2 regions of the Janthinobacterium sp. 78 genome follow, and region 2 is predicted to be linked to the other one. Evidence: predicted binding sites of a transcription regulator. Region 2 holds the regulator's gene; the other holds the start of a gene.
What was found. Region 2 encodes NrdR, which represses ribonucleotide reductase genes. Its sites were predicted from a motif close to CACNANATNTNGTG; they were not measured.
Positions count from the first base shown of each region.

Region 1: a site for NrdR is predicted at 13,362-13,375, ahead of C8C92_RS11405 (ribonucleoside triphosphate reductase). Genes of this name have one in related genera too.

Region 1 covers NZ_QENT01000001.1:2,546,576-2,562,036, reverse strand. The annotation lists gene C8C92_RS11465 (ABC transporter permease) at 1-415, opposite strand, end outside; gene C8C92_RS11460 (ABC transporter permease) at 412-1,593, opposite strand; gene C8C92_RS11455 (HlyD family secretion protein) at 1,600-2,574, opposite strand; gene C8C92_RS11450 (TolC family protein) at 2,577-3,986, opposite strand; gene C8C92_RS11445 (bifunctional aspartate transaminase/aspartate 4-decarboxylase) at 4,175-5,785, opposite strand; gene aspT (aspartate-alanine antiporter) at 5,831-7,519, opposite strand; gene aspT (aspartate-alanine antiporter) at 7,574-9,256, opposite strand; gene C8C92_RS11430 (heavy-metal-associated domain-containing protein) at 9,931-10,194, shown strand; gene C8C92_RS11425 (SCP2 sterol-binding domain-containing protein) at 10,233-10,760, opposite strand; gene C8C92_RS11420 (U32 family peptidase) at 10,781-11,677, opposite strand; gene C8C92_RS11415 (peptidase U32 family protein) at 11,687-12,721, opposite strand; gene C8C92_RS11410 (hypothetical protein) at 12,887-13,303, shown strand; gene C8C92_RS11405 (ribonucleoside triphosphate reductase) at 13,422-15,170, shown strand; gene nrdD (anaerobic ribonucleoside-triphosphate reductase) at 15,167-15,364, shown strand; gene C8C92_RS11395 (anaerobic ribonucleoside-triphosphate reductase activating protein) at 15,357-15,461, shown strand, end outside.
Region 2 covers NZ_QENT01000001.1:2,063,711-2,079,171, forward strand. The annotation lists gene tolQ (protein TolQ) at 1-577, opposite strand, end outside; gene ybgC (tol-pal system-associated acyl-CoA thioesterase) at 625-1,026, opposite strand; ZMP/ZTP riboswitch at 1,342-1,466, shown strand; gene glyA (serine hydroxymethyltransferase) at 1,578-2,822, shown strand; gene nrdR (transcriptional regulator NrdR) at 2,966-3,430, shown strand; gene pilV (type IV pilus modification protein PilV) at 3,647-4,234, shown strand; gene C8C92_RS09250 (PilW family protein) at 4,231-5,199, shown strand; gene C8C92_RS09255 (PilX N-terminal domain-containing pilus assembly protein) at 5,284-5,868, shown strand; gene C8C92_RS09260 (PilC/PilY family type IV pilus protein) at 5,865-9,704, shown strand; gene C8C92_RS09265 (type IV pilin protein) at 9,756-10,265, shown strand; gene C8C92_RS09270 (GspH/FimT family protein) at 10,269-10,838, shown strand; gene ribD (bifunctional diaminohydroxyphosphoribosylaminopyrimidine deaminase/5-amino-6-(5-phosphoribosylamino)uracil reductase RibD) at 10,874-11,974, shown strand; gene C8C92_RS09280 (riboflavin synthase) at 12,005-12,640, shown strand; gene C8C92_RS09285 (hypothetical protein) at 12,791-14,068, shown strand; gene C8C92_RS09290 (OsmC family protein) at 14,065-14,490, opposite strand; gene ribBA (bifunctional 3,4-dihydroxy-2-butanone-4-phosphate synthase/GTP cyclohydrolase II) at 14,840-15,461, shown strand, end outside.

The sequences.
Region 1 (15,461 bases), 480 kb from region 2:
CCACCACTTCGGCCAGGCCGTTCAAGGCCACCTTGTTGAGCATCAAATACAAGCCATTGCCCGCCACTTGCGCATGGGCGGCGCGGCCGGCCAGCACGTCCGTCTGCAAGCCCTCGGGCAGGATCAAGACGCCCATGACCTCGTCGCGCCACAATAAATCCTGCGCGACCGGCAAGTCCGGCGTGACGGCCACGACTTGCAATGAAGGATGGGCCATGGCGAAGCGCGTCAGCTGGCGCGACATGGCGCTGCGGTCCTGGTCGACGACCGCCACGGGCACGCGCTGGACGATTTCCGTCGAGTACGGCAAGGGATAGAAGAAGGAATAGATGATGCCGCCGATGAACAGCAAGGTCAGCGCGCCCTTGTCCGTCAGCATGGCGCGCCAGGTGGCGAGGAAGGATTGCCACATCATGTGCGTCCCCAGGCGGCAGGCGTATTCGCGCGGCGCGCCAGCAGGAAGACGCCCACGGCGCCGCAGCCGACGGCAAAGCCAGCCAGTATCAGCATTTCCTGCACGCCATAGCGCCACGGTGCGCCGGCCAGCCAGTATTTCGTTTGTAGTTGCAGATAATGCGTGAGCGGCAAGGCTTCCGCCCAGGCGCGCGCCGGCGCCGGCATGGCCATCAAGGGAAAGGCCTGGCCCGCAAACGCGAAGGCCGGCGCCGTGATGAAGGCCGCGCCCGACAGGGCCAGGCGCAGCGACAGGGTGGCGGCGATCAGCAAGGTAGCCAGGCCACAGTAAGCAAGCACCAGCAGCAGCATACTCATCAGCAAGGCGGGCAAGCTGCCCGCCACGGCCCAGTCCCGCACCAGGCTGAAGAACAGCAAGTACAGCAGCGCCAGCGCGCAATAGGCGATGACGGGGAACAGCAGCTTGGCGCCGACGGCGCGCAGCCAGCTGCCATGGGCCGAGGCCAGCCATTGCGGCACCGTGCCGTCGCGCAACTCACGCCCGATGCTCGTGACGACGGCGACGACGATGAAAATCTGCAGCATGGCCGGCATCAGGGCCAGGGTCAAAAACGCTTCATAGCTGGTGTTTTCATTGTATAGACTGTTCAGTGTCGTGCGGATCGGTTCGAACTGGGCGGCCGCCTGCACACCCGACATGCCCTTTTTCACCCGTGCCGTCATCTCGATGCCGGCCGACAAGGTCGTGCTGACCGTGCGCACGTCGCGTAGCAAGGCGCCCGCGTGCGAGGAAAATTGCGCGTTGTACAGCCATTGCACGGTGGCTTGGCGGCCGCCCAGCAGCTTCTGTTCGAAATCGCCGGGAATGACCAGATAGCCAAACGCCGTGCGTTCGCGCAAGCGATGCAGGGCTTCGTCGCTGGACGCCACTTTCGCCGCCACGGCAATGCCAGGCGAGGCGTCGAGCCAGCGCGTCAACTGGCGCGACAAGGCAGAATTATCGTTATCGATGACGACGATAGGCAAGTCGCGCGCGATGCCGGCGGAAAACACCAGCCACAACATGCCGCACAGCACGACGGGAATCCAGCTGAGCATGCCGAAGTCCCAAAAGTCGCCGCGCAGCCGCCACCACTCGCGCGCCAGCGCCGCCGGCTGCTCTTTGTCAATCTCGCTCATCGGCTATCAGAGCGGTGGAAACACGACTGACATGCCCGGACGCAAGCCATCGACCTTGATGGCGGGACGCAAGCGGATTTCAAACGTGCGCAAGTCCGTGCCGCCCGGACGGGCCGCGCGCCACGTGGCAAAATCGGGCAGCACGGCCACCGAGCTGACCTTGAAGCTCACTTGCTGTTTCAGCGCCGGCACGTTGGCCGTATGCGTGCTGCCCATGCCAAACGCGGCCATTTCATCTTCGCGCACCTGCAGCACGGCCCAGGCGTCATCAAGGTTCACCAAAGTAATCACGGGGAAACCTTGCGGCGCCAGTTCGCCGGGCTGTATCTGGATCTTGCTGACCTGGCCCGCCACCGGCGCAGCGATCTTCGTTTCCGCCAGGGCGATCTGCGCTTCCGTCAGCACGGCGCCCACCTGGCGCGCCTGCGCGGCGGCGGCCGTCTTGTCTTCCGGGCGGGCGCCCTTTTGCGCCATGTCATATTGCGCGCGGGCCGCCTGCGCCAGCTGGTCGGCGGCGCGCGATTGCGCTTGCGCCTCGTCACGTTTCTGCTGGGCAATCACGCCTTGCTCGAACATATTGTTGACGCGCGTGTACGTGGTCTTGGCGATGGTGGCCCCCGTTTGCGCCCGTTCCCAGTTGGCTTTGGCGGCCGCGACTTCTTCCGGACGTGCGCCCGCTTGCGCCTTTTGCGCCACGGCATCGGCTGCCTGCGTGGCGGCCGTCGCTTGCGCGATCTTCGCGTCCACTTCCGGGCTCGTCAGCTGAAACAGCAGCTCACCTTTCGGCACCGTCTGGCCCAGCTTGACGTACAGCTCGCCCACCCTGCCCGGCACTTTCGACGAGACATTGACTTCCTGCGCATCCATCTGTCCCTGCAAAGGCAGGCGCTGCGGCTGGAACGCCTGGTACAAGCCCCAGCCGACGAACCCCAGGATAACGATGCCGGCGACGATGGCCAATGGTTTTTTGGAGGTACTCATTATTATTTGTCCACAGGTAATTGGATATCGGCCGCGGCGGCCAGGCTGCCCAGGCGTTGCGTCTCGCCCGTCGCTTCCAGCAATTGCGCCAGCCCCATCACATAGTGATAGGCGGTCTGCGCGCGCTGGGTCTCGACCTTGGCCAGGTTCAGGCGCGCATCGACCACTTCCAGCGACGTCACCTGCCCTTGCTGGAAAGCGACTGTTTGCAAGCGGATATTTTCGCGCGCCAGCTCCACCGACGAGGCCGTGGACAGATACTGGATACGGGCATTTTCCAGCGCGCGCCAGTTCTTTTCGATCAGGGTAGGAATGTCGCGCTCGGCCTGGCGCGCCACCACTTCCACCCTCTCCTGGTCGAGCTTGGCGGCGGCGATCATCTTGCCCGTATTGATGCGGTGCACGAGTGGCACGGACACGACCAGGCCGATGGCCCAGTTCGAGCGCACGAGCTTTTCGCTGCCGCGATTCAAATTGTAGTTACCGATGGCAAACACGGTGGGCGCGTATTCCTTGCCATGCAGCTTCAAGGCTTGCTCGGCCTGCACGCGCTTGCTGTCGATCTTTTTCCAGTTCGCATTTTCGCGCATGCCCGTGCTGATGAACGATTGCAAAGTGCCAACCGGCAAGCTGTTGACGAACAGCGGCGTGCTGGGCAGCACTTGCGAGTTGACGGCAAGCAAGCGGTCGAGCGCCACCTGCGCGATTTCCTCATCGCTGCGCGCCTGCGCTTCCTCGCTGCGGGCGCTGTCCAGGGCCACGTCGGCGCGCAGGCGTTCCGCGCGCGAAATCAGGCCGCCCTTTTCCAGCTTGGCCGCGTCGCGCTGGTGCTGCGTCACGCCGGCCGTCACTTCGGCCCGCACGGCCACCACCCGCTTGGCCAGCAACAATTGGAAATAGCGCTGCGCCACCAGGGTGGCCAGCTGTTCTTCCGCTTCTGTGTGCTCGGCCTGTGCGGCCAGGGTCCGGCTGGAAGCGAGGCCCTTGACGGCATCGAGGCGTCCGCCCGTGTAGATGGGCCACATGCCCAACAAACCGAACGAGGTCAGGTCCGTCACCACTTCACGGTTCAGGGAATTGGGAATGTGGGGCGTGGGCAAGCCGGGAATCGGCGGCAACACCGATTCGATGCCGCCCACCACGCCGGCCAGGCCGCTCGTATCGATACTCAAATCGGTCGACAAGCGGCCGCGAAACGCCGTCAAGTCCACCGACGGGCCATCGATATTCGACAAGGCTTCCGCCTTCAGTGTTTTTGCGCGCACGTCGAGCGCGGCGCCCTGCACGGCGCCCGAAGCCTTGGCCGCTTGCTGCAGCGCTTCGCTGAATGTCAGCGGTTCCGCCAGGGCGGGCATGGCCGCGCCCAGCGCGCCCGCCAGCAATAATGATATGTGTCCTTGCAATCTGCCCATGTAGCGTCCAGTCAATGAATGAGGGGAAAGCACGGGGTTGCCATGTTTATACTTTCACAATAACAATTATATCCACGGATGTCCATTCCAGGCTGCACTGTTGGTTACTGCTGCTGCCACGTAAAAACGGGCGCCTCTTGCGGGGCGCCCGTTAAGCTCATGCAGCTGGCTGCTTATCTACTTTTGGCTTACTTCTTGGCCTTCTTGCTACCCTTCTCTTTTTCCTTTTCGAACACGGCAAAGAACTCGGACGCCATGTTGCGGATGGCGCGGCCGATGTTGGCGTAGTCGTATTCGTTCAGGTTGGCCAGCGAGACGCGGCCGGAAGGATGCGTGGTGCCGAAACCGCGACCCGGCAACAGGATGACGCCCGTTTCCTCGGCCAGGCGGAACAAGGCTTCGTTCGGTTTGAGTTTTTTCAGCAACCACTGCGAAAACTCCACGCCATGCATCTGCGCGGCCAAGGACTCCATGTCCAGCAAGTGGTAGTAGCGCACGGAATTGGCGTCGTGCACCATCGGCAGGCCCAGTTCGCGGTACAGCGCTTCCTTGCGGCGCAGCACGATGCGCTTCATCGACTGCTTGTACTTTTGCTCTTCATCCATCAACGAGAACAGCGAGAACAAGGTCATCTGCGCCTGCACGGGCGTGGACAGGCCGGCCGTGTGGTTCAGTGCCACCGTGCGGCTGTCGGCCACCAGGCGGTCGATGAATTTCAGCTGACGCGGCTCGGTGGTGATCGAGTGATAGCGCTCATCGAGCTGCTTCTTGATGGTTTCCGGCAACTTGGCAATCTTGTCGTCGAGCACATTGTTTTCATGCGTGGCCACCACGCCCATGCGCCAGCCCGTCGCGCCGAAGTATTTCGAGAACGAATACACGAGGATGGTGTTGAACGGACAAATGGCGAACAGCGAGACGAAATTGTCGGCAAAAGTGCCATACACGTCATCGGTGAGGATGATCAGGTCCGGGCGCTTCTTGATGATCTTGGCGATGTATTCCAGGGTCTCGTCGTCGATCTTGACGGAAGGCGGATTGCTGGGGTTGACGAGGAAGAAAGCTTTCACTTTCGGGTCCAGCAGCTTGTCCAGCTCCTTCTTGGTGAATTGCCAATTGTTCGATTGCGGCGCATCGATGTGCACGGTGTTCAGCTTGTAGTCGTTCAGCTGGGGAATCTCGATGTACGGCGTGAAGATCGGCATGCCCAGGGCGATGGTGTCGCCTTCCTGGATGATGTGGTTCGATTTCAGACTGGCGAACAGATACGTCATGGCCGCCGTGCCGCCTTCGACGGCGTACATGTCGAAGTTGCCGATAAACGGATGGTCACCGATCATTTCACGGTGAATATACTGGCCGACGATTTTCTCGGACAGGCGCAGCATGCGGTCCGGCACGGGATAGTTGCAGCCCAGAATCGCTTCGCACATTTCATAGATGAAATCGCCCGCGCTCAGGCCCAGCTGGTCGCGCACATACGATACGGCCGCCTCGATGAAGTGCGCGCCCGGGTTGCCCTCGTGTTTACGCACGAAAATTTCAAAGCGCGCCTCGATGCCCTCGCGCGTGGGAAAGCCGCCCACGTCATCCATGTAGACATACGAACGCTCCGCTTCCGTCATGGCGAACTGGCCGAACTGGAAGAAGCCGTGGCGTGGCGTGGTCGCCAGGAAATTCGGGTTGCCGCGGCCCGCGTTCAGCATCAGGCGGTTGCTTTGCTTGGCCGTCTGGATCAGCGCATCCTTCAGTTCGAAGGGGCTCAACAGGGCGAGTTTGGCAGGGTTACTGAAATCCATTTTTGCTACTCCTTTAGACAGACAATGTGCAGGGTTCTTGCAGACTCAGACGAAGGCCACAATCAGCGGCCCCAGCAAGGTCAGGAAAACGTTGGCCAAGGCATAGGTAATGGCAAACGGTACGGTGGGAATCGAGTTTTGCGCCGCATTCAGCACTTCGCCGAACGCGGGATTGGCGCTGCGCGAGCCGGACAAGGCGCCCGCAAAGATGGCCACGTTGTCATAACGCAAGATGTAACGGCCGATCAGCATGGTCAAGATCATCGGCAGGATGGTCACCACCACGCCCACGCCAAACAGGGTCAGGCCGTGTTCGCGCACGGTTTGCACGGCTTGCAGGCCGGACGTGAGGCCGACGACGGCGACAAAACCGGCCAGGCCCAGGTCCTTCAGGATTTGCACGGCGCCGCTGGGCATGTAGCCAAACGTCTGGCGCTTGGCGCGGAACCAGCCGAACACCAGGCCCGACAGCAGCACGCCGCCACCACTGCCCAGGGTCAGCGGAATCGAACCGATGCGCGCCACCAGCAAGCCCACCAGCAGGCCGACGACGAGGCCGGCGCCCATGTAGACAAAGTCCGTCTTGGCGCTCGGCACGATCATGTAACCCACTTCGGCTGCCACGCGCTTGACGTCTTGCTCGGCGCCATAAATGGTCACCACGTCGCCCGTCTGCACGATGGTTTCCGGTTGCATGGGCAAGATCTTGCCCATGCGGCTCAGCTGCACGACAAAGATGCCGTGACGCACGCCCGGCGCCGTCGCGCTGCGGATTTCGCCCACCGTCTTGTTGTGATAAGCCTTGTTGGTCAGCACCATGTCGCGGCGCTGCATCACCAGTTCCATGCCTTCGACGGCCAGCAATTCCTTGCCCAGCTGAGAAGAGACGCTGAGCATGGCTTCGCGCCGGCCCACCAGCAGCACGATATCGTCGGCCGCCAGCACCAGGTCCGGGCTGACGTCGATGATCTGGCCATTGCGCTTCACGCGCTCGATGGTAATGGCCGTGTTCGGATGCGCGCTTTCGATCTCGGCCACCGAGCGTCCTGCGCCCGGGCCCACGTCGTAGATGCGGCCGATCAGGTCAGGCGCGGCCGGCGTCTGGCCAGGTCCCAGCACCTGCACGCCTGCCTGCAGTGCCGTTTCCGCCTTGATCGCATCTTCGCGGATGGTGCGTCCCATGAGTTTCGGCAAGATATTGACGCAAACGATGATGGCGCCAAACGAGCCGAACACGTAGGTGACGGCATAGCCGACGGCCACGTTGCCCTGCAAGCGCGCCACCTCGTCGGCCGCCAGGCCCAGCTTGGTAATCGCGTCACCGGCCGTGCCGATGATGGCCGACTGCGTCAAGCCGCCCGCCGCCACGCCGGCCGCCAGGCCCTTGTCCAGGCCAAAGACCTTGGCCATGATGACCACCGTCAACAGCGCCGTCACGGCCAGCACGACGGCCAGGATGATTTCGCGCACCGACTGGCGCCCCAGGGAATTGAAGAACTGCGGTCCGCTTTCATAGCCGACCGCGTAAATGAACAGCGCGAACAGCACCGACTTGACGCCGGGATCGATGGCCACGCCTACCTGGCTGACGAGGACCGCCACCAGCAGTGAACCGGCGACCCCGCCCAGCTGAAACGAGCCGAACTTGATCTTGCCGATGTAGTAACCCACTGCCAGGGAGAGAAACAAGGCAATTTCGGGCGACTTCTTGAATAACTCATGCAACCATTCCATACGGACCGCCTTTCGTGTTGAAGGAATTCTTTACTGCCTGTGCTCTTGCGTGCTTCACGCGTGGACCGAGCCGGCCAGGGCCACGATGAGCGGCCCCAGCAGAGGCAGCACCACGTTCGAGATCGCATACGTGATCGTGTAGCCCAGCAAGGGCGTCGAGTTGCCGGCCGCGTTTTGCACGGCCGACAGGGCCGGCGTGCTGCACTGCTGGCCGGCGATGGCGCCCAGCAGCACGGGCGCTTCCAGCTTGAGGAAAAAGTGGCCTACCAGCAACGACAGCGAGGCGGGGACGACGGCGATGAGCACGCCCATCAGCGGTAGCGACAGCCCGTACTGGCGGATCAGATCGATCGCCTGCGGTCCCGACGCCAGGCCCACGCAGGCGATGAAGGTGGCCAGGCCGATATCCTTCATCATGTCGAGCGCGCTGGGGTGGATGCCCGGCATGCCCGGCTTTCTCGCCTGGTACCAGCCGAATACCAGGCCCGTCAGCAAGGCGCCGCCGCCCGTGCCCAGCGAAAACGGGATGCCGCCCAGCTTGGCGGTAAAGCCGCCGATATACACACCGAGCACGATGCCGATGCTGGCGTAGACGATATTGCTGCGGTCCCCGGTGGGCACGCGCTTGCCGATGGCGGCCAGCGCCGTGTTCAGCTCGCGCCCTTCCGCCGTGCCGTACAGGCGCAGCACATCGTCGCGCTGCAGGGCCAGGTCCGGCAGGGGCGGCATGCTGTGCTCGCCACGCACGACGGCCGCCACGTGCACGCCGGAAGGCAAGGCCAGCTGGCGCAAGGGCTGGCCCACGAGGGCCGCCTGCTGCAGCACCACTTCGACGGCCGAGACGGCCATGTTCAAGCCCGTCGTGTCGGCAAATTCCTCGCCCAGGATGGCTTCGGCCGCCACCAGCGCGGGACGGTGGCCGATCACCAGCACTTCGTCATTGGCGCGCAGGCGCAGTGCCGGTTCCAGGTCCAGCACCTTGCCGTGCCGGCGCACGCGCGTGATGCTGGCGCGGCCCGCAAAAATATGCTGCAAGGCATCGAGACGGCGTCCCGCGCCACGGCTGATGCGGTAGGCGCGGCCCACCATGTCCGGCGTGGCCTGCGCGCCGTCGCCATCGGTCTGCGCGCCGCCCATCTTTTCCCACAGCTTGTCCGCTTCCTCGCGCAGGTTGACGCGCAGCAACAGCGGGAAAATCTGGCTGGTGACGATGACGATGGCGATCAGGCCGAAAATATAGGTGATGGAATACGCGGTGACCACGTTGGCCTGCAGCTCGGCGATGCGCGCCGCCGGCAGCGCCAGCTTCGAGATGGCATCCGTGGCCGTACCGACGACGGCCGATTCCGTCGCCGCGCCCGCCATCATGCCGGCCGCCGTGCCCTGGTCCAGGCCGAGGAAACGCGTGGCCAGCAGCACCAGCGCCAGTACCACCACCACTTCGATCAGGCAGAGTATTCCCAAGCGCAAGCCCTTGGCATTCAGGTTGGCAAAGAACTGGGGACCGCCCGCATAGCCGAGGGCAAAGATGAACAGCATGAAGAAGACATTCTTGACGCTGGCGTCCAGCGTGATGCCCAGCTGGCCGATCAGCAGCGCGGCGATCAGGGTGCCGCACACGCCGCCCAGCTGGATGGGACCGAAGCGTATCTGCCCTACCGCATAGCCCAGGGCCAGGGACAGGAACAAGGCCAATTCCGGCACCTGGTGCAATACCGACGCGATCGAATCGAGCATGGACGAACCTTCGAAAAGTGACGGTTGGTTACCCGTTCTCGGGCTGGCAGGCGCTGGCGGATGAACGGGCGTACAGGAGCCCACGCAGCACCGGCCCTGAAGGCCCGTGCCGGGGAAATGTTGTTACGAGGAATCATGTTCGGTGAAAATTTTACAAGTGTCAACAGGTGTTCTGTTGAACTCGCCTTGCGTTTCATCAAACATCCTGCGCACGATTGAAGCGATGGTTTGACACCGATCAACAAAACCACTAGTAATGATTTGGACGATACCAAAGTGCCTTGCGCGCCAGTGGCGTCTCTTCCGGCAGGTTGGGATTGAGCAGCTCCAGCACAGAAAGTCGGGATAGGCACTTGCCGACAAAGAAGCAAGAAGGCCGTCACATGGCACTGGCCGGCAAGCAGGAGCAGGAGGCGCCGCCGCACGGCCCCTCCTGTCCAGTACCTTCATCAAGAACATTATTAAAACGACACTATTATTCAGCAGAGCACGCTTGTCGACTGGAACAGGGCAACTGTGTATCACGCGACAGCAGTTTCAGACTGACCAGGAGCGGCTGGAATTAATCCAGATCAATAAAACCGCAAATAGAAAATAAATCTTGCGTGCTGCTCTGGACGGCATGCGCACCGCTCGCCTACGCTGTTTTTTTATCTGAAAAACAAGAGGAACCCATGCAGACAGCACGCTTGAATATTATCGGGATGGATCACGAAGGCTGCGCCGACAGGCTGACGGGCGCGCTCGAGGCCGTCACGGGCGTGGCCACCGTGTGCGTCTCGCTGGCGCGCCACGGCGCCACGGTGCAATTTGACGAACGGCTGGCCACGCAGGAGCGCCTGCTGGCCGCCGTCAACGACGCCGGCTTCATGGGCGAGGCCTCCGATGAGGAACAACTGCCATCCTGCAGCGGCGCCTGCGGTCACTGCCGCCATTGAACGCCGGCTGCGGCAATTCTCCGCTCCCCCTGCTCCGCTCAGCCTTCCCGCGCGCCCCGGTCGCGCAGATGCGCCAGCACGCGGCGCGGTCCCAGCGCCTGTAAATCGAACGGCGGCAGCTCGATGGCGTCGAGCGTATTCTTGAACAGCAGACCCAGCTCCGTATCGCCTTCCAGGCTCAAACGACGGCTGAAGAACAGTGTGTCAGGATCTTCCTGGCGCCGCGCCAGCAGCATCAGGTCATGCACGCTGGCGGCGATGCACAGGTCCGGCACGTCCACATAGCGCTCGGCCACGAACACCGTGCCCTGCCACTCGAAATCGAAGGCGATGCCCGCGTCGACCAGGCGCAGGCGCAGGCTGCGCCCCTCCAGGCTGCGCCGCACATCGTCGGGCAATTGCGGCGCCAGCAGGCGGTTCAAGCCTTGCACGAACAGCCAGGAGGCGGGATACGGCGGCAGCTTGGACAGCAATTCGGCCAGCGGTTCGGGCAGCCGGTACGACATGGCGGGCTTGCTCATGGCGGGCTTGGCCGGGATGGGCAATCTTTCCAGTTGATCTTGCATGGTGCTTCCTTTCGATGCGTTCAATGAGCGGCGTGCTGTTCCATGCCGGGCTGGCCGTGCCAGTAGCCGTCGCAAGCGCCGGCCGGCTGGCAGGCCGCCAGCTGGGCCTGGGCGCCCACGCCGCTGACCTGGCCGCGGCGGGCGCGGTCGAAAATGGCGATGACTTGTTCCGTATGCATGGCCTGCGGGCTGATGCGCGCCACCGCCACGCCCATGTCGCGCATGGCGTCGAGTTCGCGCACCAGGTTGTAGACGAGGGCCGACTGCGTCTGCGTGCCATTCAGGACGAGGAAGGGCACTTCGTCGCGCGTGCGCAGCAGCAGGCCGTCCGGCTCTTCCAGACAGCTGTAGCCGCAATCGTCTTTCGGCAGGTTGCGGTTGCGCGCCGTGAAGCAGCGCGCGGAAAACGCCAGCGGCATGCGGCCGTAGGCGAACACTTCCGTCTCCAGCCCTTCCGGTTTCTGGCGCTGCATCTCGGCCAGCGCCGTCTGCCCCATTTCCAGCGGCATCACCCAGCGCCGCGCGCCCAGGCGCGCCAGCAGTTGCAGGCTGGGGCCATTGAACAGGTTCAGATGGGGACCGGCGACGAAAGGCGCGCCCTTTTCCATGCAGTGCACGGCGCCCATGTCGTTGGCTTCGACCGTATAGCGGCCATTGCCCGTGATGCGGCGCAAGGTCGCCAGTTCGGCGCCCGCCTCGATCAGCGCCTGCGTCGACAGCACCACTTCCTTGCCGGCAGCGGCCAGCATGTCGGCGATATCGAGCCAGTCGGCCAGGCGCACTTCATGCCGGCGCGAGCACACGGTTTCGCCCAGATACACGATCTCGACGGCGCTGCCGGCGATCTGCTGGTAAAACTCGAAGACGGTGGCGCGCGGCCAGTAGTACAGCAAGGGGCCCAAAGAAAGCTTCAGCATGTTCATCCTCTATTTCCAAGATCTATGATAGGCGCCGAGTGTGTGCTGCTGACCCTCGGCCAGCTTGTCCATCGCCGCCATCCAGCCCGGCTTGACGGCGTAGCGCGGATTGCCTTCGCGGCAGGCGTCGATCGCTTCGCGCCACACGCGCGTGACCTGCGCCACGTAGGCGGGGCTGCGCTGGCGCCCTTCGATCTTCACCGCGCGCACGCCCATGGCGATCAGTTGCGGCAACAGCGCCAGAGTATTCAAGCTGGCCGGCTCCTCGATCGCGTAATACTCTTCGTCATTGACTTCGAAACGGCCCTTGCACAGGGTCGGATAGCTGGCGTTTTCACCGGGTGCGTAGCGGTCGATCAGCACGCCGTTCAGGCGCGACTCCAGGCCATTCGGCGTTTCCAGCCAGCGCACGGCCTTGGCCGGCGAGCACACGCCGTGCGTGTTCGGCGCCTCGCCCGTCGCATACGACGACAGCGCGCAGCGCCCTTCGACCATCACGCACAGGCTGCCGAAACCGAACACTTCGATCTCTACCTCCGTCTTGGCTATCAGTTGTTCCACCTGCGCCATCGACAGCACGCGCGGCAGCACGGCGCGGGCGATGCCGAAGTGTTCATGGTAAAAATTGATGGCTTCGTAGTTGGTGGCCGAGCCCTGCACGGACAGGTGCAGGCGCAGCTGCGGCTGGTGCTGGGCCGCATACGCCATCAGGCCCGGATCGGCGACGATCATGGCGTCGATGCCGGCCGCTGCAGCGCGGTCGATGGCGCTGCGCCACACGGCCCAGTTGTGCGGCTGCGGATAAGTGTTCAGCGCCAGCAGCACCTTGCGTCCGTACTGGTGGGCGTAGCGCACGCCTTCGGCGATGGCCTTCTCGTCAAAATTGAGGCCCGCGAAATTGCGCGCATTGGTGGCGTCGCGAAAGCCCAGGTACACGGTATCGGCGCCATTGTCGACGGCCGCTTTCAGGGCAGGCAGGCTGCCGGCGGGGCAGACCAGTTCCAGCGGTCCGGCCACGCGGGTGGCGGTGGTTGAATCAAGCATCATGATGTTCACAGTCCTGTATCGGCTCAGGGTGCAGACTATAGCCCCGCCGATACCGCCCAGTCCTTGACGCAGGTGAAGGAATGCATGCATGGCTGGCGCACCTTCAACTTGCTTGACCTGGCTGTAAAATGCCCCCCTTTTCTCCCTCTTCGATTGCCCACCATGACCCGCAAACCGCTGCTGATTTTCCTTCTGACCCTGTTCCTCACCGCGCTGCAAGTGCAGTGGGCCAGGCCGGCCGATGGCTATGACGCGGGGACCCTCTCCGTGCTGTCGCCGGAAGTGCTGGGCGCCTATCCGGGCGTGCTGCTGCTATTCCTGCTGGCCGTGTTCGCGCGCCGCCAACTGCCGCTGCTGCGCCAGGCCGCCATCTGCACGGGCCTGCTGGCCATCTACTGGCTGCTGGCGAACTACGTCACGTTCGATGCGCGCGTGGCCAGCTGGAGCACCTATACGCCGCTGGAAATCTGGGCCCACGTGCTGCCCGCTTCCGTCGCCAGCATCGCCGCCTGCGGCGCCGCGTTCTTTTGCGCGAGCTGGCTGATCCTGCGCGAAACGCGCTGGAACAAAACCGGCTGAGGTGGTTTTTTCACCTGGATCAAGGATACGCGAATCGCTTGCACGCTACCTTTGACGCCACTACATTTAGTAGATAACCTTCATAAAAACACCGCATGTTGTGTTTATTGGAGGTTTCATGACGACGAATGCAGTTTCCCCCACACGCGGCCAGGTCGATGTCGCCGCGTCCATCAATGAATACCTGGAGCGGCGCGACTGGCGCGTCAATGCCAACGCCAACCAGGGTTATTCACTGGGTGGCCTGATCCTGAATGTGTCGGGCAAGGTCATCGCCAACTACTGGCTGGACCAGGTGTATCCGCCGGAAGTGGGCGCGGCGCACCGCGAAGCGGCGCTGCACATCCACGACCTCGACATGCTGGCCGGCTACTGCGCCGGCTGGTCGCTGCGCACCCTGCTGCATGAAGGCTTGAATGGCGTGCCGGGCAAGATCGAATCGGGCCCGCCGAAACACATGTCGAGCGCCATCGGCCAGATCGTCAATTTCCTGGGCACCCTGCAAAACGAATGGGCCGGCGCGCAGGCGTTCAGCTCCTTCGACACCTACATGGCGCCCTACATCCGCAAGGACGGCCTGCGCTACGAAGACGTGCGCCAGTACATGCAGGAGCTGATCTTCAACCTCAACGTGCCATCGCGCTGGGGTACGCAAACGCCGTTTACCAACCTCACGTTCGACTGGGTCTGCCCGGACGATCTGCGCGAGCAGATTCCCGTCATCGCCGGCCAGGAGATGGACTTCTGCTATGGCGAGCTGCAGGCGGAGATGGACATGATCAACCGCGCCTACATCGAGATCATGATGGCGGGCGACGCCAAGGGCCGCGTCTTCACCTTTCCCATCCCCACCTACAACATCACCGAGGATTTCGACTGGCATAGCGACAACGCGGAACGCCTGTTTGAAATGACGGCCCGCTACGGCCTGCCCTACTTCCAGAATTTCATCAATTCGGAACTCAAGCCGAACATGATCCGCTCCATGTGCTGCCGCTTGCAGCTGGACTTGCGCGAACTGCTGAAACGGGGTAATGGCCTGTTCGGTTCCGCCGAGCAGACGGGCTCCCTGGGCGTGGTGACCATCAACTGCGCGCGCCTGGGCCACTTGTGGCGCGGCGACGAAGCGGCACTGATGGCCGACCTGGACCGCCTGCTGGAACTGGGCAAAGTCAGCCTGGAAATCAAGCGCCGCACCATCGAAGAACTGATGCAGCAAGGCTTGTTCCCCTACACGAAGCGCTACCTGGGCACCCTGCGCAACCACTTTTCCACACTGGGCGTGAACGGCATCAACGAGATGATCCGCAATTTCAGCGGCGACGCTTACGACATCACGTCCGCCGAGGGTCATGCGCTGGCGATACGCCTGCTCGACCACGTGCGCGCACGCATGGTGGCATTCCAGGAAGAGACGGGGCACATGTACAACCTGGAAGCGACGCCGGCCGAAGGCACGACGTACCGCTTTGCCCGCGAAGACCGCAAGCGCTATCCCGCCATCCTGCAGGCGGGAACCAGCGACAACCCGTATTACACGAACTCGTCGCAACTGCCCGTGGGCCATACGGACGATCCGTTCGAGGCGCTGGAATTGCAGGACGCGCTGCAGCGCAAGTACACGGGCGGCACGGTGCTGCATCTGTACATGACGGAAGCGCTGTCGGATGCGAATGCCTGCCGCGAATTGGTCAAACGCGCCCTGAGCCGCTTTTCGCTGCCCTACATCACCGTCACCCCCACGTTTTCCATCTGCCCGCGCCACGGCTACCTGGCCGGCAAACATGAATTCTGCCCCACCTGCGACGCGGAACTGATCGCCCGCAAGCAAGCCCACCCTGTTCCATCACTTGAGGAAACGCCATGAACGCACGTCCCGACTTCACTCCCGCCATCACCCTGCTCGACAGCGAACGCCAGCGCTGCGAAATCTGGACCCGCGTGATGGGCTACCACCGCCCCGTCGCCTCGTTCAACATCGGCAAGCAGGGCGAATTCCACGAGCGCCAGTACTTTACGGAAGCGAGCGCCCGGGTTGGCCAGCCCGCCTGCCGTGGCTGAGTTGAAAGTGGGCGGCCTGACGCCCTTTTCCGCCACCGACTACCCGGGCAAGCTGGCCGCCGTGGTCTTCGTGCAGGGCTGCCCCTGGCGTTGCGGC
Region 2 (15,461 bases):
TGGCCGCGAACAGGCCGATGGCGGTGGCGATGAGCGCTTCGGCAATGCCGGGCGCGACGGCGGCCAGGGTGGCTTGCTGCACGTTGGCCAGGCCGCGGAAGGCGTTCATGATGCCCCAGACGGTACCGAGCAAGCCGATGTAGGGCGAGACGGAGCCGACGGAGGCGAGGAAGGCCAGGTGCGATTCGAGTACGTCCATTTCACGCTGGAAGGCCGCGCGCATGGCGCGGCGTGCGCCGTCGAGCACGGCGCCCACGTCCAGCGCTTCGCGCGAACCGTAGGATGCCTTGCCCTTGATGAATTCGCCCATGCCGGCATCGAAGATGCGGGCCAGCGCGCCGCTCTGGTCGCGGTTGCCGCTGGCGCTTTGATGCAGCGCATGCAGGTTGCCGCCGGCCCAGAAGCTGCGTTCAAATTCGATGGTTTGCTTGCGCGCCTGGCGCACGGCAAACATCTTGCGGAAAATGTAAGTCCAGCTGGTCAGGGAAATCAGCAGCAGCAGGGCCATGATCAGTTGCACGATCAAATGGGCATTGGAGATGAGCGCGAGGAAAGAAAGATCTTGTGTAACGTTCATTGGCTGGCAGTCTGTTGGGTGAATTGTCCGGGGGGTGGCGGTAGGGCTCAGGCAGCGCGCATGCGGGCCGCCACTGCATCAGGCACGGCGCGCGGGCGCAATGCCGAGTCGACGCAGCCGATCTTGACGCGGGCCGTGTTCAGCAGGCGGTCGCCGCACCAGGCTTGTTGCAGGAAAACGATGGAGGCGCGCCCCATTTTTTCTATGCTTAAGGTTAATCTTACCGTGTCATCGAGCCTGGCTGGCGCATGATAGTCGGCGTTGACGCTTTTGACAACGAACATCGCGTCGTGTTGTTCCAGCAATTCCTGCTGGCCCACGTCGATGGCGCGCAGCCATTCGGTACGCGCGCGTTCGAAGAATTTCAGGTAATTTGCGTAATAGACGATGCCGCCGGCGTCGGTGTCTTCATAGTAGACACGTACGTTCCAGGTAAAGACTGAAGGCATGTTTATTGCGCCAGTAGTGAGATTGAGCAACATTTTACGCGATTTTTCTTCTTGTGACTGTGGGCGCTTGCTGGAAAGCCATGCAAAAGCTGCATATAAGTTGCACCGCAGCATTGTAAATCCGGGGGGCGCAATGGCAAGCTTCGTAACATACGCTTACATGCCGCAGCCAGGTTTACGTTCAGCTTAAGAGCCGCAGCCATGCTGCGGGGCGGCCTGTGGCCATGCCCGGGCTGCGATGGCGCGCCGCGATTATAGCCGCACGGTTGCATTCCTTGCTCAATTTGGGCACTTAACTTACAATTTGATTTCCATTACGTCTCACGTGACTGGCGAAAAGTCGGGCGATCTCCCTGGATGGCGATCGGCAAACCGGCGAAAGGTGGGCACCCACCGGGAAACGTGAGATTTTTCATCAGCCGTTCGCCTGGGTAGCCACTATGGAAAAGCACGAAGAGGCTGCCTGTCCAATGTTGTTATTCACTTAACGCCGGCTCCCCTCATTCGATCCAACCTGCCAGTACAAGCACCCTCATACTTGGAGTTTTTACATGTTTGCAAAAGATCACACCCTCGCCAACGTCGATCCTGAATTGTTCGCCGTCATTCAAAAAGAGAACACGCGCCAGCACGACCACATCGAACTGATCGCGTCGGAGAACTACACCTCGCCAGCCGTAATGGAAGCGCAAGGCTCGCAGCTGACGAATAAATATGCCGAAGGTTATCCAGGCAAACGTTACTACGGTGGCTGCGAATACGTCGATGTGGCCGAGCAACTGGCCATCGACCGCGTGAAACAGCTGTTCGGCGCCGAATGCGCGAACGTGCAGCCGAACTCCGGCTCGCAGGCGAACCAGGGCGTGTTCTTTGCCATGCTGAAACCAGGCGACCTGATCATGGGTATGTCGCTGGCCGAAGGCGGCCACCTGACCCACGGCATGCCGCTGAACATGTCCGGCAAATGGTTCGACGTCGTGTCGTATGGCTTGACGGCGGAAGAAGACATCGATTACGAGGCAATGGAACGCCTGGCCCGCGAACGCAAGCCAAAGCTGATCATCGCCGGCGCGTCGGCGTTCTCGAAAAAGATCGACTTCGAACGCTTCGGCAAGATCGCCAAGGAAGTGGGCGCCTACTTCATGGTCGACATGGCTCACTACGCCGGCCTGATCGCCGCCGGCCTGTACCCGAACCCGGTGCCGTTCGCCGACTTCGTCACCTCGACCACGCACAAATCGTTGCGCGGCCCCCGTGGCGGCATCATCCTGATGAAGGCCGAACACGAAAAAGCCATCAACTCGGCCATCTTCCCCGGTATCCAGGGCGGCCCGCTGATGCACGTGATCGCCGGCAAGGCCGTCGCCTTCAAGGAAGCGCTGAGCCCGGAATTCGTCGAATACCAGAAGCAAGTGGTCAAGAACGCCGACGTGCTGGCGAAAACCCTGATCAAGCGCGGCTTGCGCATCGTTTCCGGCGGCACCGAATCGCACGTCATGCTGGTCGACCTGCGCGCCAAGAACCTGACGGGCAAGGAAGCCGAAGCCATCCTCGGTTCCGCGCACATCACCTGCAACAAGAACGGCATCCCGAACGACCCGCAAAAACCTTTCGTCACCTCGGGCATCCGCCTGGGCAGCCCGGCGATGACGACGCGCGGTTTCAAGGAAGCGCAAGCGGAAGAAGTGGGCAACCTGATCGCCGACGTGCTGGACAATCCGCATGACGCCGCCACCATCGAGCGCGTGAAAGCGGCCGTGAAAGTGCTGGCCGACGCGCATCCTGTGTACGCATAATTATTTGTCCAGAATGTGTCATACAGAGTAAGATTCTGTATGACACATTCCTTCGTGCCCAAGGGCGCCCGGAGTGATTCGGGCGCCCTTTGTACAAGGGCGGCGATTTCCCGTAATTATTACTATAAAGTTGTAGCCAGCCCATGAAATGTCCATTTTGCCAGCACGGCGACACCCAGGTTCTCGATACGCGCGTATCGGAGGAAGGGGATGCCATTCGGCGCCGCCGCCGCTGCGGCAAATGCGACAAGCGTTTTACCACCTACGAGCGCATTGAACTTATCATGCCGGCCGTCGTCAAAAAGAATGGCAGCCGGACGGAGTTCGCTGCGGATAAGTTGCGCGGCAGTTTGATGCTGGCCTTGCGCAAGCGTCCCGTCGCGGCCGCCTCCGTGGATACGGCCATCGCCTCCATCCAGGAAAAATTGCTGACCAGCGGCTTGCGCGAAGTCGATTCCGGCTATATCGGCGAGCTCGTCATGCAAGAACTCAAGCGCCTCGACAAGATCGCCTACATCCGCTTCGCCTCCGTCTACAAGAATTTCGAAGACCTGGCCGAGTTCCAGGATGCGATCGCCGAAGTGGGCCAGGCGCGCAGCAAGCCCTGACGCTCACCTATTGAAAACTTGAAAACGGGGCCGGTTCTGCGCCCCGTGTGCACCACGCCAACGTTCGCCTGGCAAGCGGTCTGATCAATCCCTACGCTGTTCTTCTCACCTTATCGCCGTGCTGTTTGCGCCAGCGCAGACCCGTTTTTTTGCGCGCGCCTATCGTGTAGCTGGGCCGCCTGTTCTTGCGACTCTGTCTGCGGAAGGGAGTAGCGTATGCGCAATGGCGGTCGCACCATGTTTCCTGCGGGTGGCAGCAGCCTTGTCGAGGTGCTGGTGTCGCTGCTGCTGTTGGCGCTGGGCTTGCTGGGCGCCAGCATCCTGCAACTGCATTCCCTGCGCGCGCGCCACGAGTCGGCGCTATTGTCGGCAGGCGTGCAACTGGCCGCCGGCATGGCCGAGCGCATGCGCGCGAACAGCGTACTCATGAATGGCCCCGATACGGGCAATCCCTACCTGAACGTGGCCTACGCGGCGGCGGACGACGCGGAAGCCGGCGGTGGCGCGCCCGACTGCCTCGGTGCTGCCGCCTGCAGCGCGGCCGAACTGGCGCAATTCGATATCGCCGAATGGAAGCAGCAACTGCATGCGGCCTTGCCCGGCGCGCGCCTGCATATCTGCCGCGACGCGCCTGCATGGGATGCCGCCGCCCAGGGCTTGCCGTGGGCGTGCAACGGCGGCAAGGGCGCGCCCATCGTCATCAAGCTGGGCTGGCGCGGCCGACAGCCCGATGGCTCGCCGGCCTTGAATGCGGCAGGCGAGTCGCTGCCCAGGCTGGCATTCCAGCTGGGAGGCGGCGCATGAACACGGTCTTGCGCTGGCATCGCGGCATGAGCCTCGTCGAATTGCTGGTGGCCCTGTCGCTGGGCGCGCTGCTGATGCTGGCGGCCAGTAGCGTGCTGCTGGCGGCCAGCGGCAGTTATGGCGACCAGTCCGCCAGCGCGCGCCTGGATGATAACGGCCGCTATGCGCTCGACACCATCGCCCGCGCCGTGCGCCAGACGGCCTATGTCAATTGGGACAGTAGCGCCGCGCCCGTCGCCCATGCCGCGCACGACAGCGCGAATATCGCCGGGCTCGACGCGCACAGCCTGGGCAAGAACAGCGAGGGCATCAGCGGCGCGCTGCCCGGCGCCCTGCATGGCAGCGACGTGCTGGCCCTGCGCTATTACGGTGCCGGCAAGGAAGAGGGCGGCGACGGTTCCGTGCTCAACTGCGCCGGCTTCGGCGTGGGCGCCGCGCAAACGCAGGCGCAGCGGGGCTGGAGCATTTTCTATGTGGCCCAGGGCGCCGATGGCGAAGGCGAACTGCGCTGCAAATACCGCGGCGCGAACGGCTGGGGTGCGGACGCCATCATCCGCGGCGTCGACGGTTTCCAGGTGCTGTATGGCCTCGACACGGATACGCCACCCGACGGCGTGGCGAACCGCTATGTCAACGCCAGCGCGCTCGACGCCTATGATGTGGCGCTGGTGCTGGTGGGTGCGGATGCGGCCGCGCGCCAGCGCGATTTGCACCGCCGCACGCACTGGAAGCGCGTGGCCGGCGTGCGCGTGGCGCTGCTGTTGCATGGCGAAGCGGGCCAGGCGGACAAGATGGCGGACCTGGGGCCGGCGCAGTTCGACCTGTTCGGCCAGGCGTATGCCGAGGCGCACGGCGCTGGCGACACGGGCGTGCGCATCGCGCGCACGGCCTTGCCCATAGCAACGCGCTCGCGGCTGCGACAACTGGTGCAGACAAGCATCATGCTGCGCAACGGGCCGGCCTAGGCGGGCGGCGCGATGGCTGGCGCGGGCGGGCGCTGTTGCGAACCTTGGTGCGCAGCTCGGGTACGTCACGGTGGCGCCACCCTCGTGTATGTGCTGTGCCTGCTAGTGATCATCTTGCTGCTGGGCATATCGGCGGCGCAGATGGCCTTGCAGGGCGAAAAGGCAGCACGCGGCGAGCGCGATCGGCAGATCGCGTTTCAGGCGGCGGAGGAGGCATTGGTGGATGCGCAAAACGATATCGAAGGCTTGCCCGGTGCGCCGGGGCGTAGCAGCCTCTTCGCACCAGGCAGCGCGGCCGGGTTCGCGGACGGCTGTGGCGAGGCAGGCGCACTGGGCCTGTGCCTGCCCGCAGCCCCGGAGGCGCCGGCACTCTGGCTAAGTACGGACCTCGATGGCGCCGAAGGGAGCAGCCGCACGGTGCCATATGGCCAGTTCACGGGCGCCGTCATGCAGACGGGGCAGGGTTTCCTGCCGTCGCGCCGGCCCCGCTACCTGATCGAGCTGCTGCCGTTTCATCCGCCCGGCGCGCAGGCGGCGGCAGTGGCTGGCGGCCTGGCCACGGAAAGCTATGTGTACCGCATCACGGCCATCGGTTTTGGCGCGCAGGAAAGCACGCAAGTCGTGCTGCAAAGCTACTATCGCAAAGAGGCGGCGGGAGCGGGGCCATGAGGGCTTGCTCATTCGCTTTGTGGTCCGTCTGCCTGACGCTGCTGGCTTGCCTGGCTTGTAGTGCCGTCGCGGCCCAGCCGACGGTGGCGCTGGCGCGGGCCGATGCGGGCTTGCACGGCGCCAGGGTGCCGCCGAATCTGCTGCTCAACCTGTCCCTCACGCATGCGGCAGCCGCTGCCGCACATGGCGGCGACTATGCGCCGCAGCGCGAGTACCTGGGGTACTTCCATGCGCGCATGTGCTACAGCTATCCGTACCGCAGCAAGGATGGCGTCATGCAGCCCGATTTGCGCGTGGCGACCGCTTATTTCTCCGTGTTGAAACGGGCCGATGCGCTGCACGGCTGCGGCGGCGATAGTTTCAGTGGCAACTTTCTGAACTGGGCCAGCGCCAGCATGCTCGATATCGTCCGCTATGCGCTGACGGGCGGCGACCGGGTCATCGACGAAGTGAGCAAGACGGTGCTGCAGCGTGCCTGGCTGCCCGATGCCGACAGCCCCATCGACTTCTTTGCCCACCCTGTCTTTTTCCCGCGCAAGGTCTTGCAGGCTGGCGTGGCGGCGGCGACGCCGTTTGCGCTGGCGCAACTGGCTATCGTTTCCTGCCGCAACCGCCTGCTGTTCGGCGACGCCAGCTTGCCCCCGGGCGGCAGTTGCAACGCGCCCGGCACTGCCGCCACGCACGGTGTGTTCCTCGCCCGCGTGCGCGTCTGCGACACGCAAGAAGGGCCGCTGCGCGACGATTTATGCCTGGCATATGGCAAGCACTACAAGCCGGTGGGCGCCGTGCAGCGCCATGGCGGCAGGGTGCGCGTGGGCGTGTTTGGCCACTTGAACGGCGTGAGCGCCAGCGCCGGCACCGTGTATGGCGGCGTGCTGCGCGCGCCGCTGGCCCATGTGGGACGGCAGCGCTGGGCGGCGCCCGACTATATGCCGCAAGACAATGCCGACGCCGAATGGAATCGAGCCACTGGCGTCTATAGCTCTCAAGCTGCGGGCTCTGGCGGCGGGGTGACCGCTTACATCAATGGCCTGGGCCGCAGCAACGCCGGACATCCCGGTGCATACGCAGGGGCGGCGCCATTGGCCGAATTGCTGTACGAATCGCTGCGCTACCTGCAGGGAAGGCAGGCGAGCGCCCCGGTGCCGCCTGCCACGGCCCCGCCCGCCATCGACGATGGCTTGCCGGTCGTGACCGCATGGAGCGACCCGCAAACGGCCAGTTGCCAGCGCCACAGCATCGTCAGCCTCGGCGATGCGGGCATGGTGCTCGACCGCTACGTGCCCGGCAATGTCCCACTAACTCCCGCATCCAACGGCGACCTTGTCCGCGCCGCCGATGGTTTTGCGTCGCCGCCATTTGATGCGATGGCCTGGACGCACGCGGTGGGCAGCCTGGAAAGCAGCGGCGCGCAGGGCAATCCCGCGCCATGGCCGGAACTGGCGGCACTGGAACTGCTGGCCGACGGGACGGGCGGCGCCAGCTACCATGCGGCAGGGCTGGCCTACTGGTCGCATGTGCAGCCACTGCGTCCTGGCGGCAAGAACGACGGCGTCGCAAAGGTCGAGCACTATGCGGGCGACTTGCGCCAGGGCGACCCGGCTGCCTCTCCTGCCACTAGGCCCTTGCTGCTGGCGGCCAAATATGGCGGTTTTATCGATGCGAACGGCGACGCCAACCCCTTCAAAAGCGCAACGGGCAGCGCGTTCGATGAATGGAGCGTGGATGGCCGCTGGCCCGCTCATTACTTGCCCGGCAGCGACCCGGCTGCCCTGATCGCGGGACTGCGCGCAGCCTTTGCTGCCGCCGACAAGGCTACCTTGCCGGCGGCGCTTGCCGGGCCGGCCCTGATGGCGCTGGCCAGCGGCACGGAAGAGGCATACTGGTTCCAGACGCAGCTGCGCCTGGCCGATGGCAGCATGAGTTTGTCGCGCACCGCGTTTGCCGTGGGCGCCGATGGCGCACTGCTTCCCGGCAAGCCATGGTGGCGCGCCGGCGGGCTGGACAAGGTGGCACCTGATGGAACGCCCGCGTCCTTGCGTCCCGTCTACACGCTCGACGCGAAGGGCGCCCTGATGCCGCTGGCCTGGACGCGGCTCGATGCGGAGCAGCGCAGTGCCTTCGACGGCGGCGATGGACAAGGGGAGGTGCGCCTGGCGTACCTGCTGGGCCAGCGCACGCACGAGGTGGGCCAGCCGGGCGGCTTCCTGCGGCGCAGGTCAGGCAGCCTGGGGGCGGCACCCTACGGCAATCTGCTGTACGTGGGCGCGCCCGGGCTGGGCATGCCAGGTGCCGGCTATGGCTTGCACCGCCAGGCGCTGCTGCAGCGGCGCAGAATGTTGTATGTGGGCGCCAACGATGGCTTGCTGCATGCCTTTGATGCGCGCACGGGCAGCGAAGTGTTTGCCTATCTGCCGCAGGCGCTGCTGCACGCGGCGGCAGCCGCTGCGAGCACTCACTACAGTCCGGGTCCGCTGCTCGATGGCGCGGCAGCTACGGCGGAAGTGCTGGCGTCGGGACACTGGAAGACGGTGCTGGCGGCGGGCATGGGCGGCGGGGCACAAGGCGTGTTTGCGCTCGACATCACCGACCCGGCGCGCTTCGCGCAAGACGGAGCGTTGTGGGAATTCACGGACAGCGACGACAAGCTGATGGGCAACGTGCGCGCCCCGCCATCCTTTGCGCGCATCAACATGGGCGGCAAGGAGGGCGCTGTGGTCTACCGCGATTTTGCCATCGTTGCCAGCGGCTACAACAACCATGCTGACGACGGCAAAGATACGACGGCGCCCGCAGCGGCCGCCGCCATTTTTCTGCTGGCGCTGGACAAGGCGCCTGGCACACCCTGGCTGTTGGGAAGTAATTACTTCCGGCTCAAGGTGCCCGTGGCCAGCGGTGGCGATGGCCATGAAACTGATGAGGACGCCGATGCCGCCCTCCACGCGCTGGGGCCGCCCGCCGTGGTGCCGGGCGGCGATGGCGCACTGGCGTATCTGTATGCGGGCGATTTGCAGGGCAATATCTGGCGTCTCGGCATGGCCGGCGGGCCGCCGTGGAAGGAGGGCCAGGGGCGCAAGCTGGTCTTTGTCGCGCGCGACGCGCAGGGGCGGCGCCAGCCCGTGACGCAGCAACCGAGCGTGGCGTACGCGCCCGGTGGCGGCTATGTGCTGCTGTTCGGCACGGGCAAGCTGGTCGAAACGGCCGATACCTGGCCTGCCGCCTTTCTGTCCCAGTCGTTTTATGCCGTGCACGATGATTTGCGGGAAACATCCCCCACGCGCAGCCGGGCCGACCTGGAGCCGCGCAGCTTGGGCGAGGCGGTGGGCGGCGTGCGCGTCGACGGCGCGGAGCTGCGCTATACGGGCAGCGAGGCCATGCGCGGCTGGTACCTCGATTTTCTCCATACGGCGCAGACGGGCGAACGCAGCATCAATAGTCCCGTGCTGGCCGCCGGCAAGGTGCTGTTCAATACCGTCCTTCCCGGGCGCGATCCCTGCAGCAAGCCGGCCACGCGCCTGTACGTGCTTGATGTGCTGAGCGGCTTTGCCGCCGATGGTGCCGGCGTCGTGCAGGCGGGCGCGCAGACGGGGCGCTTGTTCGATGGCCTGGCGCGCGCGCCGCCGCTGACGCTGGAGTTGAACAGCACGGTGGGCGCCGCGACGGCGGCAGGGCGGGCCGAGGGGCGCAAGGAATTGGCCGTGCTGCAACCTGGCTTGCCCGGTGCGGCCAGCGGGACGGTGCTCAAGGTCGTCAGCGCGCCGCTGCCAGCGCGGCGCCTGAGCTGGCGCGAAGTGGCGAACTGGCGCGAATTGCACGAGGCGGCCAAGAAAAAGTAGGGCCAGCAAGGGGGGGGCATCGGCTGGCGTTTTTTGGAAAGGAGGGTTCGCATGGGGACGTTGGCAAGGCGGCACTGGCCCGCTGCACACGATGGCGCGCCGGCAGCTGCCTTGGGCTTCAGCCTGATCGAACTGCTGTCCGTGCTGGCGATCATGAGCCTGCTGCTGGCGCTGGCCGTACCCGCTTATCACGGCCATGTCGTGCGCGCCAAGCGGGTGCAGGGACAGGCGACCTTGCTGCGGCTGATGCAGCAGCAGGAACGTTATTATTCGCAAAACAATCATTACCTGGCTTTTTCCTCGGCCTCGCCGGCACCGCAGGTGCAAGCGTTTCCGTGGTGGTCCGGCGAAGGGCCGGCTGCCAGCGCGGCTGCCAGCGCGTATGAAATCGAGGCGCTGGCCTGTTCCGGCTCGACGATAGGGCAATGTGTGCTGTTGCGGGCCATGCCGGGCACGTCCAAGGTCGATGCGCAATTCCAGGATGCCGATTGTGGTGTCCTGTCCTTGAGCAGCACGGGCCAGCGCGGCAGCAGCGGCCCCGCCAGCCGTTGCTGGCCCTAAGTCATGAGCACGCGCAAGCACCCGCGCCGGACAGGGCACACCTTGCTCGAATTGCTGGCCGTGCTGGCAATCGCCGCGCTGCTGACGGCCGCCGCCATGCCCAGCCTGCAGCAGTTGCTGGCGCGCCAGCAGGTGCGCGCGGCGGCCACGGACTTGTTCTCGGCCATCGAATTGACGCGGGCGCAGGCGATGGCGCGGGGACAGCGCGTGCTGCTGATGCCGGCCGGGCCTGGTGGCACGGACTGGGGCACGGGCTGGCTGGCATTCATCGACCGCAATGCCAACCTGGCGTTCGATGACGGCGACGAATTGCTGTTGCGTCAGGGACCGCTGCCGGCGGGCATTGCGGCCCAGTTTGCGTTTTCCTCGGCCACGGCGCCGTTTTATATCGCCTACAATGGCGCAGGACGCAGTTGCAGCGCGACCAATAGCCTGGCGGCGCGCTGGGGTACCTTGTCCCTGACTTTGGGAAAGCAGGTGCGGCATATTAAAATCAATATGCTGGGCCGGGTGCGCGTGTGCGATCCGCAGCAGCAGGCGACCAATTGTAGCGGCGTGGCCGACAGTTCGTAACCCGACTTATCTATTACTCACTATCAAAGAAGCCCGTGGAAATACTCAACGATATCGATGGCATGCGCCTGGCGCTGGAATGGGCGGCGCGCGGCTTGTACACGACCTCGCCCAATCCCCGCATCGGCTGCGTGATCGTCCGGGATGGCCAGGTGATCGGCGCTGGCGTGACGCAGGCGGCGGGGCAGGATCATGCCGAGGTGCAAGCGCTGGCGAATGCGGCGGCGCGCGGCAACGACGTGCGCGGCGCCACTGCGTACGTCACGCTGGAGCCGTGCAACCACCATGGCCGCACGCCGCCCTGTTCCGATGCGCTCGTGCGCGCGGGGCTGGGGCGCGTCGTGGCCGCCATGACGGACCCGAATCCGCTGGTGGCGGGGCAGGGGCTGGCCAAGCTGGAAGCGGCCGGCATCGCCGTCAGCATGGGCGTGCTGGCTGACGAGGCATATGAAATGAATATCGGCTTCTTTTCGCGCATGCAGCGCGGCAAGCCGTGGGTGCGCATGAAAACGGCGGCCAGCCTGGACGGCATGACTGCCTTGCACAATGGACAAAGCCAGTGGATCACGGGACCGGAGGCGCGTGCCGACGGCCATGCCTGGCGCGCGCGCGCCTGTGCCATCCTGACGGGCATCGGCACGGTCAAGGCGGACGATCCGCAATTGAACGTGCGCGCCGTCGAGACGCCACGCCAGCCGCGCCGCATCGTCGTCGACAGCCGGCTCGACATCAGCCTCGATGCGCGCATCTTGCAAGGCGGCGGCACGTGGATCGTGGCGGCCGTCGCCAACCCCGAGAAAGAGGCGCAGCTGCATGCCCTGGGCGCGGAAGTCATCGTGTTGCCGAACGGGGACGGCAAGGTCGACCTGGCCGCGCTGATGCTGGAGCTGGGCCGCCGGCAATGCAATGAAGTCCACGTCGAGGCCGGCGCCAAACTGAACGGCTCGCTGATCCGCGAAGGCTGCGTCGACGAGCTGCTGGTCTACCTGGCGCCCACCTTGCTGGGCGATGCGCAAGGCATGTTTGCCTTGCCTGCCTTGACGGATCTCAAACAGCAGCGCACTTTGCAGTTTCACCAGGTTCAGCAAGTGGGCGAGGATTTGCGTATCCTTGCAAGATTCGCGCAGCGCAATTAATACACTCACATTTTTTATAAGGTTAGCTCCATGTTTACAGGAATTGTTGCCGCCATCGGCAAGATTGAAACCGTGCAAGCACTCGACGGCGGCCTCGACGCCGGCGTGCGCCTGACCATCCACGCGGGCGGCTTGCCGCTGGCCGACGTGGCCCTGGGCGATTCGATCGCCATCAATGGCGCTTGTATGACGGTGGTGGAAAAGTCGGACACGGGCTTTGCCGTCGATGTCTCGCGCGAAAGCCTCAATTGCACCGTGGGTCTCGATACGACCACGGAAGTGAACCTGGAAAAAGCCCTGACCCTGGCCGAGCGCCTGGGTGGCCATCTGGTGTCCGGCCACGTCGACGGCCTGGGCATCGTGCGCAAATTCGAAGCCGTGGGCGAATCGTGGGAGCTGGTCATCGAAGCGCCGCATGAACTGGCGAAATACCTGGCCTTCAAAGGTTCCGTCGTCGTCAACGGCGTGTCCCTGACCGTCAACCGCGTGGAAGACCTGGGCGCGGGTGCCGTCAATGGCTGCCGCTTCTCGATCAACCTGATTCCGCACACTATCGCCATGACGACCCTGAAGCACCTGACGGTCGATGGCAAGGTCAACCTGGAAATCGACCTGATCGCCCGCTATGTCGAGCGCATGCTGTCGCTGGACAAGGCCGCCGCCTGAAACAAGAACTGAATACCGGAACTGAACACAGCAACTGAACACAGCAACGGAACACAGCAACACCCCCGCCGGCCTTCGCATCTTGCCAAGCGTGTGTTGCTTTTCTTGCAGACGCGCATACTATGAAGCTTTCCGCAGTGGAGGCTAGCCATGGACCCGATTTCGCGCGCAACCGTGCCCAATGTCATACCGGCCACGCCCCGCGTGGGCGCAACGGCACCTCTGGCGCCGGCGCTGCCCGTGCCGTCGTCCAGCGCGGCGGCCGCCCTTGCCGCTCTGTCATCGACCCAGGTCGACCTCTCGCCGCTGGGGCAGTTCCTGTCCGGCGTGGCCTTGTCGCGCCGGCAACTGCTGGCCTTGCAGGGCGTCGCAGAGCAGGCCGGCACGGCAAATACCCCCGTGAATGTCAATGACGACTTGCTGGCGCTGGCGCGACAGCTGACGGAATCGTTCGCCCAGCTGCAAACGAGCGGCATCGATGCCAGCCAGCTGGCGACGGCGGGCGACACGCCGGGCAGCCTGGCGCAGCGCTACGATTTGCTGTCGGGCGATGGCACCACGGATGCGGCCGCCGCGCTGGCGCAGGACGGTGGCTTGCTCACGCAAGCGCAACTGGCCCGCATCGGCATCGATTTGCGCAATGAAGATGTCGACGCAGCAACTTTGCAAGCCGCATATGCGGCCGACAGTAGCGCCACCCTGGATGCCTTGCAACAGGGAACGGACGTGCTGGTACAGGTGGGCGCCGTGCTGGTCCGGCAGCAGGGCGCGCCGCTGGCGGCCGTGGTCGAAGCGGATTTGGCGGGTGCAGCACTGCCGTCCAGCGCCGTGCAGGCCGCGCAGCCGCAGGCCGTTGATGCGGCACCGCCGCAAACGGCTGCCATTGCACAACGGCAACTGGAACTGCAGCAGCAACTGGAAACGGAAGAGTTGAACCAGGACTTGCAGGAATTGCGGCCTCCGTCGCCGGCAGCCGTCACCATCGATGAGCCGGACTTGCTGCAGGCGCAGCGGGCAGACAGCCTGCGCGTGGATGCCCGGCGCATCGACAGCGAACGCATGAATACCGATCAGCAGGCGCAGCAGGAGGAGGCTGCGGGGGCGATACGGGCGGCGTCCGACCGGGCTCAGTCGCTGGCAGGCGAAGCACAAGTACAAGCCGATGCGGGCCTGGCGACGGCGCAAGCCCAGCTGGCCCAGCAAAATGCCCAGGCACAAGCGCTGGCCGCGCAAAATGCGGGCATGGCCGTGCCGCCGCCCTCGTCGCAAGATCCGTCCGTGGCGGCGGCCATCGCCGCGTATAACCTGAACAATGCAGCGCTGAATCCGGGCTTGATGAACCGGCCATTGCCGGCCAGCGACTCGCGCCTGCCGCTGGTGGCGCCCGTCGCTGCCGTGGAGCCCGTCAAGCCCGTGACGAAAATCTAGGGCAGCAGGGTAGCGTCCAGGGTAATGTTAGCTTTAAGTAATTTCGATACGGGGCAGCCGGCCTTGGCCTTGCCCGTCAATGCCTCGAATGTTGCCTGGTCGGCGCCCGGTATCTTTGCTTTCAGGATCAGGTGGACGGCCGTGATGGCAAAGCCGTCGTCCACCTTGTCGAGAGTCACTTCGGCCGTCGTTTCCATCTTTTCCGCCGTCAGGCCCGCCTCGCCGAGGATCAGCGACAGGGCCATGGTGAAGCAGCCCGCGTGGGCGGCGCCGATCAATTCTTCGGGATTGGTGCCGGGCTTGCCTTCGAAGCGGCTGGCAAAGCCGTAGGGATATTCCTGCATGGCGCCGCTGCGCGTGCTGATGGCGCCCTTGCCGTCCTTGATGCCGCCTGACCAGATGGCCGATCCGTTGGTTTTCATATTGCCGCTCCTGTGTGGGGTGTCGTTGCAAGTGGGGCGTCAGCGCCGTGGCGGTGACCGGCTGATCTTATGCTCTTCGCAAGGCTGGCGGCGCGCGTTTTGCCGCCGCCGTTTGCGCTGGATCGAGGAATCGGCGCGTTTTAGGGCAGGCTGCGGCGCCCGTGCCGCAAAGCTGTCTTATTTCAGGTCTGCAAGCGCTAAATCCTTTAAAATAGCAGGTTATAAGAAAATTCCCGGAAATCCGTGGAGTATTCGCGCTCCATGTTGTAGTTTTTAGTTTCATTAACATAACAACGCTTGGCAAAACCGACACGCAGCAGGTTTTGACCGGCGTCATACGAGGATGAATATGTCTATATCCAGCACCGAAGAGATCGTCGCTGAATTACGCGCCGGCCGCATGGTGATACTGGTCGATGAAGAAGACCGGGAAAATGAAGGCGATCTGGTGCTTGCCGCCGATTTCGTGACGCCTGAAGCCATCAATTTCATGATCACGCATGCGCGTGGCCTGGTCTGCCTGACCCTGACGGAAGAGCGTTGCGACGAGCTGAACCTGTCGATGATGACGTCGCGCAACGGCACCGCCTACGGCACCAATTTTACTGTTTCCATCGAAGCGGCCGAAGGCGTGACGACGGGCATTTCCGCCGCCGACCGCGCCAAGACCATCCAGGTGGCCGTGGCCAAGGGCACGCAGCCCAGCGATATCGTCCAGCCTGGCCATATCTTCCCGCTGAAAGCGCAAAAAGGCGGCGTGCTGATGCGCGCAGGCCATACGGAAGCCGGTTGCGACTTGACGGCCATGGCCGGCCTGACGCCCGCGTCTGTGATTTGCGAAATCATGAAGGACGACGGCACCATGGCGCGCCTGCCGGACTTGCTGGTGTTTGCCGAGCAGCATGGCCTGAAAATCGGCACGATTGCCGATCTGATCCATTACCGCAGCCAGACGGAGTCCCTGGTCGAGC